DNA from 2 places in the Brachybacterium sp. SW0106-09 genome. Region 2 is predicted to be linked to the other one. Evidence: predicted binding sites of a transcription regulator. Region 2 holds the regulator's gene; the other holds the start of a gene.
The links. Region 2 encodes HrcA, which represses chaperone genes, less so after heat shock. Its sites were predicted from a motif close to TTNGCACTCGNNNNNNNCGAGTGCNAA; they were not measured.
Positions count from the first base shown of each region.

Region 1: groES (co-chaperone GroES) is a predicted target of HrcA. The motif match lies at 2,493-2,519, and genes of this name have one in related genera.

Region 1 covers NZ_BCAK01000025.1:736-5,880, forward strand. The annotation lists gene Y09_RS11440 (hypothetical protein) at 1-97, opposite strand, end outside; gene groL (chaperonin GroEL) at 446-2,035, opposite strand; gene groES (co-chaperone GroES) at 2,039-2,335, opposite strand; gene Y09_RS17560 (hypothetical protein) at 2,972-3,136, shown strand; gene Y09_RS11455 (metallophosphoesterase) at 3,270-4,124, opposite strand; gene Y09_RS11460 (molybdenum cofactor biosynthesis protein MoaE) at 4,178-5,145, opposite strand, start outside.
Region 2 covers NZ_BCAK01000001.1:38,513-43,657, forward strand. The annotation lists gene Y09_RS00155 (DUF4870 domain-containing protein) at 1-470, opposite strand, end outside; gene Y09_RS00160 (DUF3097 domain-containing protein) at 686-1,582, opposite strand; gene hrcA (heat-inducible transcriptional repressor HrcA) at 1,726-2,727, shown strand; gene dnaJ (molecular chaperone DnaJ) at 2,800-3,918, shown strand; gene Y09_RS00175 (16S rRNA (uracil(1498)-N(3))-methyltransferase) at 3,932-4,720, shown strand; gene Y09_RS00180 (NADPH-dependent FMN reductase) at 4,802-5,145, opposite strand, start outside.

The DNA of each region.
Region 1 (5,145 bases), on a different contig from region 2:
TCAGCGCCCCGATCACCACGGCGGCGGGCGGCCCGTAGGTCCGCGTGGGGAGGTCCCCTCCGGCGGCTGGGGGCAGCGTGTCCGGCGTGCTCGTCACCACTGCTCCTCCGGCTCTCGTTCCCAGGACGGTCCCGGCGCATCCCGGCCGGGTCCGCTCATCTTAGGACTCGCACAGGACCGGCGAGGGGATTGACCCGAGGAACGGACGTGCCCGTCGGCCCTGGTGGGAGCAGAGTCGACGGGCACGTCATGGGAGGGCCGGGCGCAAGGGTCCTCCTCGCGCTCCCCGCGCCGGTCACGGGCAGCTCGGTCCCTGCGAGCTCGGTCCAGTCGAAGGGCATGGCCCCGCGCGCACGACGACGGGGCGGGCGGCGCGGGTCTCCCTGCACCGCCCGCCCCGTCGGGTCGGACGCGATCGGCGGATGCCGGTCGTCGACTCGGAGGATCAGGCCTCCTCGTCCTCGTCCTTCTTCTCGATGACCAGCGTCTCGGTGGTCAGCACCAGGCCCGCGATCGAGGCCGCGTTCCGCAGGGCGGAACGAGTGACCTTGACCGGGTCGATGATGCCGGCGGAGACCAGGTCGACGTACTCGCCGGTCGCGGCGTTCAGGCCGGTGCCGACCTGCGCCTCCTTGACCTTCTCGACGACGACGTAGCCCTCGAGGCCCGCGTTCTCGGAGATCCAGCGCAGCGGCTCGACGACCGCACGGGCCACGGCGCGCACGCCCACGGCCTCGTCACCGGTCAGGCCGAGGTCGTCGACCAGCACGGAGGACGCCTGCACGATGGCGGAGCCGCCGCCGGCGACGATCCCCTCCTCGATGGCAGCGCGGGTCGCGGAGACCGCGTCCTCGATGCGCATCTTCTTCTCCTTGAGCTCCACCTCGGTGTGAGCCCCGACCTTGATCACGGACACGCCGCCGGCCAGCTTCGCGAGGCGCTCCTGGAGCTTCTCGCGATCCCAGTCGGAGTCGGTGTTCTCGATCTCGGCACGGATCTGCGCGACGCGATCGGCCACGGCCTGGTCGTCGCCGGCCCCGCCCACGATGGTGGTCGAATCCTTGGTGACGACGACGCGGCCGGCGTGGCCGAGCACGTCGGTGTCGACGGTCTTGAGGTCCAGGCCGAGGTCGGAGGTGACGACCTGGGCGCCGGTGAGCACGGCGATGTCCTGGAGCATGGCCTTGCGGCGGTCGCCGAAGGCGGGAGCCTTGACGGCCGCTCCCTTGAAGGCGCCGCGGATCTTGTTGACGACCAGCGTGGACAGGGCCTCGCCGTCGACGTCCTCGGCGATGATGAACAGCGGCTTGCCGCTCTCCACCACCTTCTCGAGCAGCGGGAGGATGTCGGCCACGGCCGAGATCTTGCCCTGGTGCAGCAGCACCTGCGCGTCCTCGAGGACGACCTCCTGGCGGTCCGCATCGGTGACGAAGTGCGGGGAGATGAAGCCCTTGTCGAACTGCATGCCCTCGGTGAAGTCGAGCTCCATCGCGGTGGTGGAGGACTCCTCCACCGTGATGACGCCGTCCTTGCCGACCTTGTCGAAGGCCTCGGCGAGCAGGTCGCCGATCTCGCGGTCCTGGCTGGAGACCGAGGCGACCGACGCGATCTGGGCCTTGCCGTCGACCGGGGTCGAGATCTCCCCGAGCTTCTCGGAGAGCGCCTCGACGGCCTTCTCGATGCCGCGCTTGAGGGCGGCGGGCGCCGCGCCGGAGGCGACGTTGCGCAGACCCTCGTGCACGATGGCCTGGGCGAGGACGGTGGCGGTGGTGGTGCCGTCGCCGGCCACGTCATTGGTCTTGGTCGCGACCTCCTTGGTGAGCTGAGCGCCGAGGTTCTCGTAGGGATCCTCGAGCTCGATCTCACGGGCGATGGTCACGCCGTCGTTCGTGATGGTGGGGGCGCCCCACTTCTTGTCGAGGACGACGTTGCGGCCCTTGGGCCCGAGCGTCACCTTGACGGTGTTGGCGAGCTTGTCCACGCCCCGCTCGAGCGCGCGGCGCGCGTCCTCGTTGTACAGGATCTCCTTGGCCATGGCTCAGGCCTCGATGATCGCGAGGATGTCGCGCGCGCCGAGGACCAGGAACTCCTCGTTGCCGTACTTGAGCTCGGTGCCGCCGTACTTGGAGAAGACGACCTTGTCGCCGACCTTGACGTCCATGGGGACACGCTCGCCCTTGTCGTCGAAGCGACCGGCGCCGACGGCGACGACCTCGCCCTCCTGGGGCTTCTCCTTCGCGGTGTCAGGGATGACCAGGCCGGAGGCGGTGGTCTGCTCCGCCTCGAGCGGCTTGACGACGACGCGGTCCTCGAGGGGCTTGATGGAGACCGACATGCGGCTCACTCCTTCATGAAGAGACTGACTCTGTATGAGTTCGGGGTCGGGTCCCGGGTCCGATCGTCGTCGCGGTGCCGACCGGGGCGGGTCCCTCGTAGCAGCTTCTGGCACTCTCGGCCGTCGACTGCCAACGGCACCCACTTTAGGACGAGGGCTGGCACTCACGCAAGGCGAGTGCTAAATCTGGGCCGGGCGTCGGCTCGATGCGTCGCGCTGCGCGCGTCGCTGCAGGCCACGCGCCAAGAGAGAGCCGCGCTCGCACACGACCTTCCCCGGCTCCGCCGGCACCGCGATCCCGGGGAGCGCGGCGATGGAGCTGACGACGAGCCGACTGCCGCGTCTCCAACTCCGCTCCTTCGGCTGCTCCGCTCCTGGGGCTGCGCGAACCCCTCGGGGTCGGCCTCGAGGGTCCTAGCTCGAAGGCCACGGCTTTCTCGACACCCCCTCACCCCGAGCGGCTCGAGGGATGCCCAGGTCACACCCTTCTTGTGAACCCGATAACTTATCGTCCCCGAAGGCGTGACGCCACGCCCCCGCGCGCGATAGGACTGGGGATGTCGAGACCGACGGCGCACCTGCGATCCAGGGCCCGTCCGCAACGCTCACACCCCTCCGAACCCGAGGAGATCCTCCATGGCCTTCATCCGCACCCTCCGCTCCGCCCTCCGTCGCCGCGACGACCAGCTCGCGCAGGACATCGTCGAGACGGGCACGCACCGCGACCATCGCGCCGATGCCACCGCCTCCGTCGCCCGTCACGGCTCCCAGGGCATCCGCCCCTACGGCTTCGGCTACTGATCTCCCCCGGCGGGCGCCTCGCGCCGCCGCCGACGACGCCCCTGCAAGCAGTGCCTGCAGGGGCGTCGTGCAAGGCGCGGCCGCCAGGACGCTCCGTGTCCGGCCCCGGAGCGGCCGGGCGAGGTCCCGCCGCTCAGCGCCCGGCGGCCTCGAGGATCTGTGCGACCTGCTCGGGGGCGAAGCGGTAGACCGGGCGCTCCACATCAGCGAGGGTGTCGCCGGCGTTCGGGAACACCGAGCTGACCACGCGCGGCGCCCCCTCCCCCAGCTCCACCAGGCTCATGCCGGACAGGGCGAGCGACTGCTCGTCCGCGCCCGCCCCGACGGGGTCGACCACGTTGGTGATCCCGGGGGCGACGTGCACCGGGATCCCGGCGATCTCGCCGGTCATCTCGTGGTGGTAGTGGCCCGAGAGCACGATCCGCACGTCGGAGCCGTCGAGCACGGCGGCGAGCTCGTCGAGCCCGTCGAGGTCCAGTCCGCGCAGCAGCGGGGTCGCGGCGACGAGCGGCGGGTGGTGGATGGCGAGCACGGTCCCGCCGGGAGCGGGCTCGGCGAGAACGCCACGCAGCCAGTCCAGCTGCTCGGGATCGAGGTGGCCGTAGCCGGCGCCGGGGACGCTCGAGTCGAGCACGACCACGCGGGCCCCACCGCCGAGCGGCACGACCCGGTCCTGGCTCGGCGCGATCCGCTCCCCCGGGGCGACCGCCTCGCCGTAGACGGCGGAGACGTCGTGGTTGCCCATGACGATCGCGAGCGGCGCGTCGAGAGCGGCGGCGAAGGGGTCGAGGATCTCGTGGAGCAGGCGGTAGCTCTCGGCGGTGCCGTCCTCGGACGCGTCACCGGTGTGGACCACGGCGTCGATGCCTGTGAGGCCCTCCAGACGGGACAGGAGCCCGCGCAGGGCGTCGGCGGTGTCGATCCGGTCGTAGTGGCGGGCGGACGGATCGCCGTAGAGGTGCGTGTCGGTCAGGTGCAGGATGCGCATGCCGGGAACGGTAGCGGCCGCAGGTGTCGCGCAGGTGTCGGAGTCGACCGGGTTCAGCCCAGCGCCCCCACCCATTCGCTCGCGCCGTCGTCGAAGACCTGGTGCTTCCAGATCGGGACGCGCTGCTTGACGGTGTCCACGAGCTCGTCGCAGGCGATGAAGGCCTGCTTGCGGTGCGGGGCCGCGATCGCGCACACGAGGGCGGAGTCCCCGATGGCGAGGGGCCCGACGCGATGGGCGACCGCGACGAGGACGTCCGGATAGCGCTCCGCGATCTCGGCGGCGACCTGGGCGATCACGGCGGGGGCGGAGGGGTGGGAGGTGTACTCGAGCCGGTCCACGCCGCGCCCGCCGTCGTGGTCGCGCACCACGCCGTCGAAGGTGACCACGGCGCCGCAGCGCGGGTCGGCGACGGCTGCCGCCATGGCGGCCACGGTGATCTCCTCGGTGCCGACCGCGGCATGCCGCACCCGCTGCGGAGCCTCCCCCATCGCGGGGTCTCCCGCGATCCGCAGCCCCCGGGCCGCGGCGTCGCCGCGCTCGTCGGCACCGTCCGCCGGGAAGGTGGTCGTCCCGCGAGTCGGATCGGCCTGGTCCGACGGGGTCGCTGGATCCGTCGCCCCCGCGAACGAGCCGGACTCGCTCATCGCCGCCGTGGTCGTGGCAACGCGGGCGGAGTCGTCGGATCCGTCGGCCCTCGCCTCGCCCTCCGGCCCGTGGTCCCCTCCGTCGCGCTGCTCGAGCAGGTGGTCCAGCAGCGAATCGATCACGGCGATGCCGTCCTTCACGCCGCCGCGGGAGCCCGGCAGGTTCACCACGAAGCTCCGTCCCGCCATCCCGGCGATGCCGCGGCTGAGCAGGGCGGTGGCCTTCGCCGACTCGCCCCGGCGGCGCACGGCCTCGAGGATCCCGGGCATCTCCCGCTCGATCAGCGGCGCGGTCTGCTCGGGGGTGACGTCGGTGGGGCTGATGCCGGTGCCGCCGGAGGTGATGACCACGTCGACGCCCTCGGCGACCGCCT
Region 2 (5,145 bases):
GAGGTCTGTCCGTGGGCGGCGTAGGGAGCGTGCTGCTGGGCATGCGGAGCCTGCTGCTGCCCGTACGGCTGCTGGGCATGGGCCGGCTGCGCGGAGGGCTGGGACGGCGAGGGCGCCCCGTAGGGGGAGGCCGGCGCCGCGGCCGGAGCGGCCGAGCTCGCGGACTGCCCGTAGGGATCCGCCTGCTGAGCGGAGCCCGGCTGCGCGTAGGGGTCCTGCTGCGCGAACGGATCATGCTGCGCGGCGGGGGCCGGCTGCGCGCTGGGAGCGGACTGCGCAAACGGATCGTAGGGATGCTCTGCCGGGTCCGAGGTCGCGCTGCCCTGCTCCTGCGGCGCGGGGGCGGCAGGGGCGTCGATGTCGAGGTGGTCCGAGGCCGGGCGCTCGGCAGGCTGCTCGGGCAGCGAGTCGGAGGTGGGGGTGCCGGGCTCGGTGCCGTACGGGTCGTGCGGATGCGGAGTCTGGCTCATGGGATCCTTCTTCGTCTCGGTCGGCGCGGGGGCCGTCGTCTCGGGTGACGGGTTCACCCTAACGAGCCGGGGACCCCGCGGTCAGCGCGGCGGTCCGCCGAATCCGCTGGGGGATATCCCCCTGGTGGGCTCCCGAGGGCCGCCGACCCGGACCGCGTGCACGCACCGTCGGGCGGCGTCGACGGCCCGCGACGACGTCCCGTGCCGCGGCGGAGTCACCCCTGGTCGACGGTGACGAAGTCGATGAGCTCCTCGATGCGCCCCGAGAGCGTCGGCTCGACATCGGCGTAGGAGCGGACCGTGGAGAGGATCCGCTTCCAGCCCAGGCCGATGTCGGCCTTGTCCTCGTGAGGCCAGCCGAGCGCGGCGAGGGAGCCGACCTTGATGTCCGTCCCCTTGGGGATGTGCGGCCACTCCTTCAGTCCCACGCGCGCGGGCTTCACGGCCTGCCATACGTCGACGTAGGGGTGGCCGAGCACGGTGACGTTCCCACGAGCGCCCGGCAGGGCCATCACCTCGGCCGCGATGCGGGACTCCTTCGACCCCTTCACCAGGTGGTCCACCAGGATTCCCAGCCGGCGGCCGGGGGAGGGGCCGAACTCGCGCACGCGCTCGGCGAGGTTGTCGGCGCCCTCGAGCTGCTCGACGACGATGCCCTCGATCCGCAGGTCGTGGCCCCACACCTTCTGCACCAGCTCCGCGTCATGGGTGCCCTCGACCCAGATCCGCGACGCACGCGCGGTGCGGGCCTTCGCCCCCTCGACGTACACCGAGCCGGAGGCGGAGCGCTTGCGGACAGGCGCCTTCTGCGCCGCTTGCGGGCGGGTGAGGACGACGGGCTGGCCGTCGATCATGAAGCCCGGCCCGAGCGGGAAGGTGCGGCGTCGGCCGCGGCCGTCCTCCAGCTCGACGATCAGCTCCCCGGCCGTCTTCTCCACGCGCGTGATCGCGCCGGTGAAGCCGGTCGAGGCCTCCTCGACGACGAGGTCGCGCTGCGCGGGGACCTCGCGGCCGACGGGGCGGCGGCGGTGATGGGCGGGCGGACCGGAGGAGAGCACATCGGCGCCGTACCGGTCGGGGAAGCGAGCAGGCGGGGTGGACACGGCGGACACTGTAGCCCCGTGGCGAACGCCTCCCTGCGAAGCACGCCGCGGACGCGTACGATTGGCACTTGGCATGGGAGAGTGCCAATGTCCAGGGAGACCCGGGCGCCGGGACGCCCCGGTGCCGGACCGCGCGGCAGGAGGTGCACGACATGGACGACCGCAAGCTCCAGATCCTCGGCGCCATCGTCGAGGACTACGTCTCCACGCGCGAACCCGTCGGCTCGAAGTCGCTGCTGGAGCGGCACGAGCTCGGCGTCTCCGCGGCGACCGTCCGCAACGACATGTCCGTCCTCGAGGAGGAGGGGCTGATCCATCAGCCCCACACCTCCGCGGGCCGCATCCCCACCGACAAGGGATATCGCGCTTTCGTCGACCACGTCGCGATGGTCAAGCCCCTCTCCACCGCCGAGAAGCGGGCGATCCGTGCCCTGCTCGAGGACGCGGGGGACGTCGAGGAGCTCCTGGCCCGCACCGTGCGCCTCCTCGCCCAGCTCACCCAGCAGGTCGCGATGGTGCAGTACCCGGCCCGGCGCCAGGCCCGCATCCGCCACGTCGAGCTCGTGAAGGTCGCGGACTCGCTGCTGCTGGTCGTGCTGATCACCGAGTCGGGGCGGGTGGACCAGCGCACCGTCCCCGTCATCGCCGGCCGCCCCGCCGAGTACTACGCGGCGCTGCGCGACCAGCTGAACCGCGCCGTCGCCGGCCGGGAGGTCACCGACCTCGCAGGCCCGCTGACGGACTACCTCGAGTCCCTGCCCGTCCCCGAGCGGCCCGCCGCCGCGGAGGTGGCCGAGGCGCTCACCGCGCTGGCCGCGACCCGCGCCGAGGACCGCATCATGATGGCGGGCACCGCGAACATCGCCCGCTCCGCCGAGGACTTCGCCCGCGACGTCGAGCCGCTGCTGGACGTCCTCGAGGAGCAGCTGGTGCTGCTGCGCCTGTTCACCGAGATGCACGTCTCCCCGGGGGACGTGCAGGTGCGGATCGGCTCCGAGCTCCACGACCGGGCGCTGCACCAGGCCGCGCTCGTCGGCGCGGGCTACGGCGCCGGTTCCCACCTCGCGATCCTCGGCCCCAGCCGCATGGACTACGCGGCCGGGATCTCGACCGTCCAGGCGATCGCCCGCTACATCTCCCGATTCCTCGAATGACCGCGCCGGCGGGCCTCCGCGCCCGTCGCCGGCCGTCACCGACCTCCGACCCCCTGTGAAGGACCCACGCCTGTGAACGACGACTACTACGAGCTGCTCGGCGTCTCCCGCGACGCCTCGACCGAGGAGATCAAGAAGGCGTACCGCAAGCTCGCCCGCACCCTCCACCCGGACGTCAACCCGGACCCGGAGGCGGCGGAGAAGTTCAAGAAGGTCTCCCAGGCGTACGAGACCCTCTCCCATGCGGACAAGCGCCGCCAGTACGACATGGGCGGCGGTCCGGGCATGGGCGGCTTCCCCGGCGGCGGCGCCGGCTTCGACTTCAACGACATCTTCGACATGTTCGCCGGAGCCTCCGGGATGCGCGGGCGCACCCAGGGACCCGTCCCGCGCCAGCGCCGCGGAGGCGACGTGCTGCGCCGGGTGAAGATCGAGCTGCGCGACGTCGTCTTCGGCACCGAGCAGGAGGTCACCTTCCGCACCGCCGTGCTGTGCGAGCGCTGCTCCGGCTCCTGCGCCGAGCCGGGCACCAGCCCCACCCGCTGCACCGCCTGCAACGGCTCCGGCCACGTCCAGCGCGTCCAGCAGTCGCTGCTGGGCCAGATGGTCACGATGGCGCCCTGCCCCACCTGCGAGGGCCACGGTGACGTGATCGAGAGCCCCTGCACCGGCTGCTCCGGCCACGGACGCACCGCCACCGAGCGCACCGTCACCGTGCGCATCCCCTCCGGCGTCGAGAACGGCACCCGTATCCAGCTGCGCGGCGAGGGCGAGACCGGCGAGGCCGGCGGCCCCTCCGGCGACCTCTTCGTGGAGCTGTCCGTCAAGGACCACGAGATGTTCGACCGCGCCGGCGACGACCTGGTCACCACGGTCTCCGTGCCGATGACCACCGCCGCGCTCGGCGCGACGATCCCGCTGGAGACCTTCGACGGGGAGCAGGAGCTCGACATCCGTCCCGGCGCCCAGCCCGGCGAGGAGATCGTCCTCAAGGGCCTCGGCGTGACCCCGCTGCGCCGCGAGCGCCGCGGAGACATCCGTGTGGTCCTGGACGTGGACGTGCCCACCGCGCTCACCGACGAGGAACGCGAGCTGCTCGAGCGCTTCGCCGCCCTCCGCGGCGACGAGGCCACCCGCCCCAAGAACCACGGCGGCCCGTTCGCGAAGCTCCGCGAGCGCCTGAACCTCTGAGGCGGGAGAGCCCGTGCCCACCACCCCGCCCGGCTTCCTGATCCTCGACGAGGCCCTCGCCGCCGCCCGTGAGGGAGACCAGCTCGAGCTCGCCGGCGACGAGGGCCGCCACGCGGCCAAGGTCGCCCGGATCGGGGTGGGGGAGCAGCTGCTCCTCACCGACGCCCCCGGCCGACAGGTCCTCGCCGAGGTCACCGCCGCCCGCAAGGAGGCGCTCGACCTGCGCCTGCTCGCGGACCCGTCCCCGGCTGTGCAGCGTCTGCCCCGACTCGCGCTGGTGCAGGCCCTCGCGACCGGCGGCCGCGACGAGCAGGCCGTCGAGTCCGCGACCGAGCTCGGCGTCGACCGCATCGTCCCGTGGACCGCGAAGCGCTCCGTCTCCGTATGGCGGGGGGAGAAGCTCGCCAAGGGCCGCGCGAAGTGGGAGGGCACCGCCCGCGCCGCCGTCAAGCAGTGCCGTCGGCCCGGCATCCCCGCCGTCGACGCCCCGCTGACCACGAGCGCGCTCGTCGAGGACCTGCGCGTCCGCGCGGCCGACGGGACGCTCGTGCTGGTGCTGCACGAGCAGGAGTCCGTCGGCGTGATGAGCCTCGCCGAGGAGCTGCGCGGAGCGAGCGAGGCCGGCATCGAGGAGATCGTCGTGGTCGTCGGCCCCGAGGGCGGGATCGACGAATCCGAGCTGGCCGCCCTGCGCGAGGCCGGTGCCCAGACCGTGCTGCTGGGCCCCGAGGTGCTGCGCTCCTCCACCGCCGGCCCCGCAGCCCTCGCGGTGCTCAGCGCGCTCGTCGGCCGCTGGGGCTGAGCCCACCGGCGGACCCCGCCGACGACAGGACCCCGCAGACGCTCGGCGCCGGCGGGGTCCTGCGACGTGAGGGAGCGGTTATCAGCCGACCGGGGAGAGCACCTTCGTCTCGAGCGCGGCCAGCGCGGTCTCCAGCGCGGCGGCCTTCTCCTCGGTGACGAACAGCTCGCCCTCGACGGAGAGGTCCTCGCGGAAGCCGAGGCCCACGGAGCCGACGACGTCGGCGCCCACGCGGCCCATCAGGGTCTCCAGCAGCGGCAGCACCTCGTTCGCGGCGCCCCAGCCGTAGCCGACCAGGATCGTGGGCAGGTTCTCCCACTCGTGGAACAGGAAGTCGATCGCATTCTTCAGGGCGCCCGGGTAGGCGCCGTTGTACTGCGGGGTGAGGATCACGATCGCGTCGAGCGCGGCGATCCGCTCGGCCC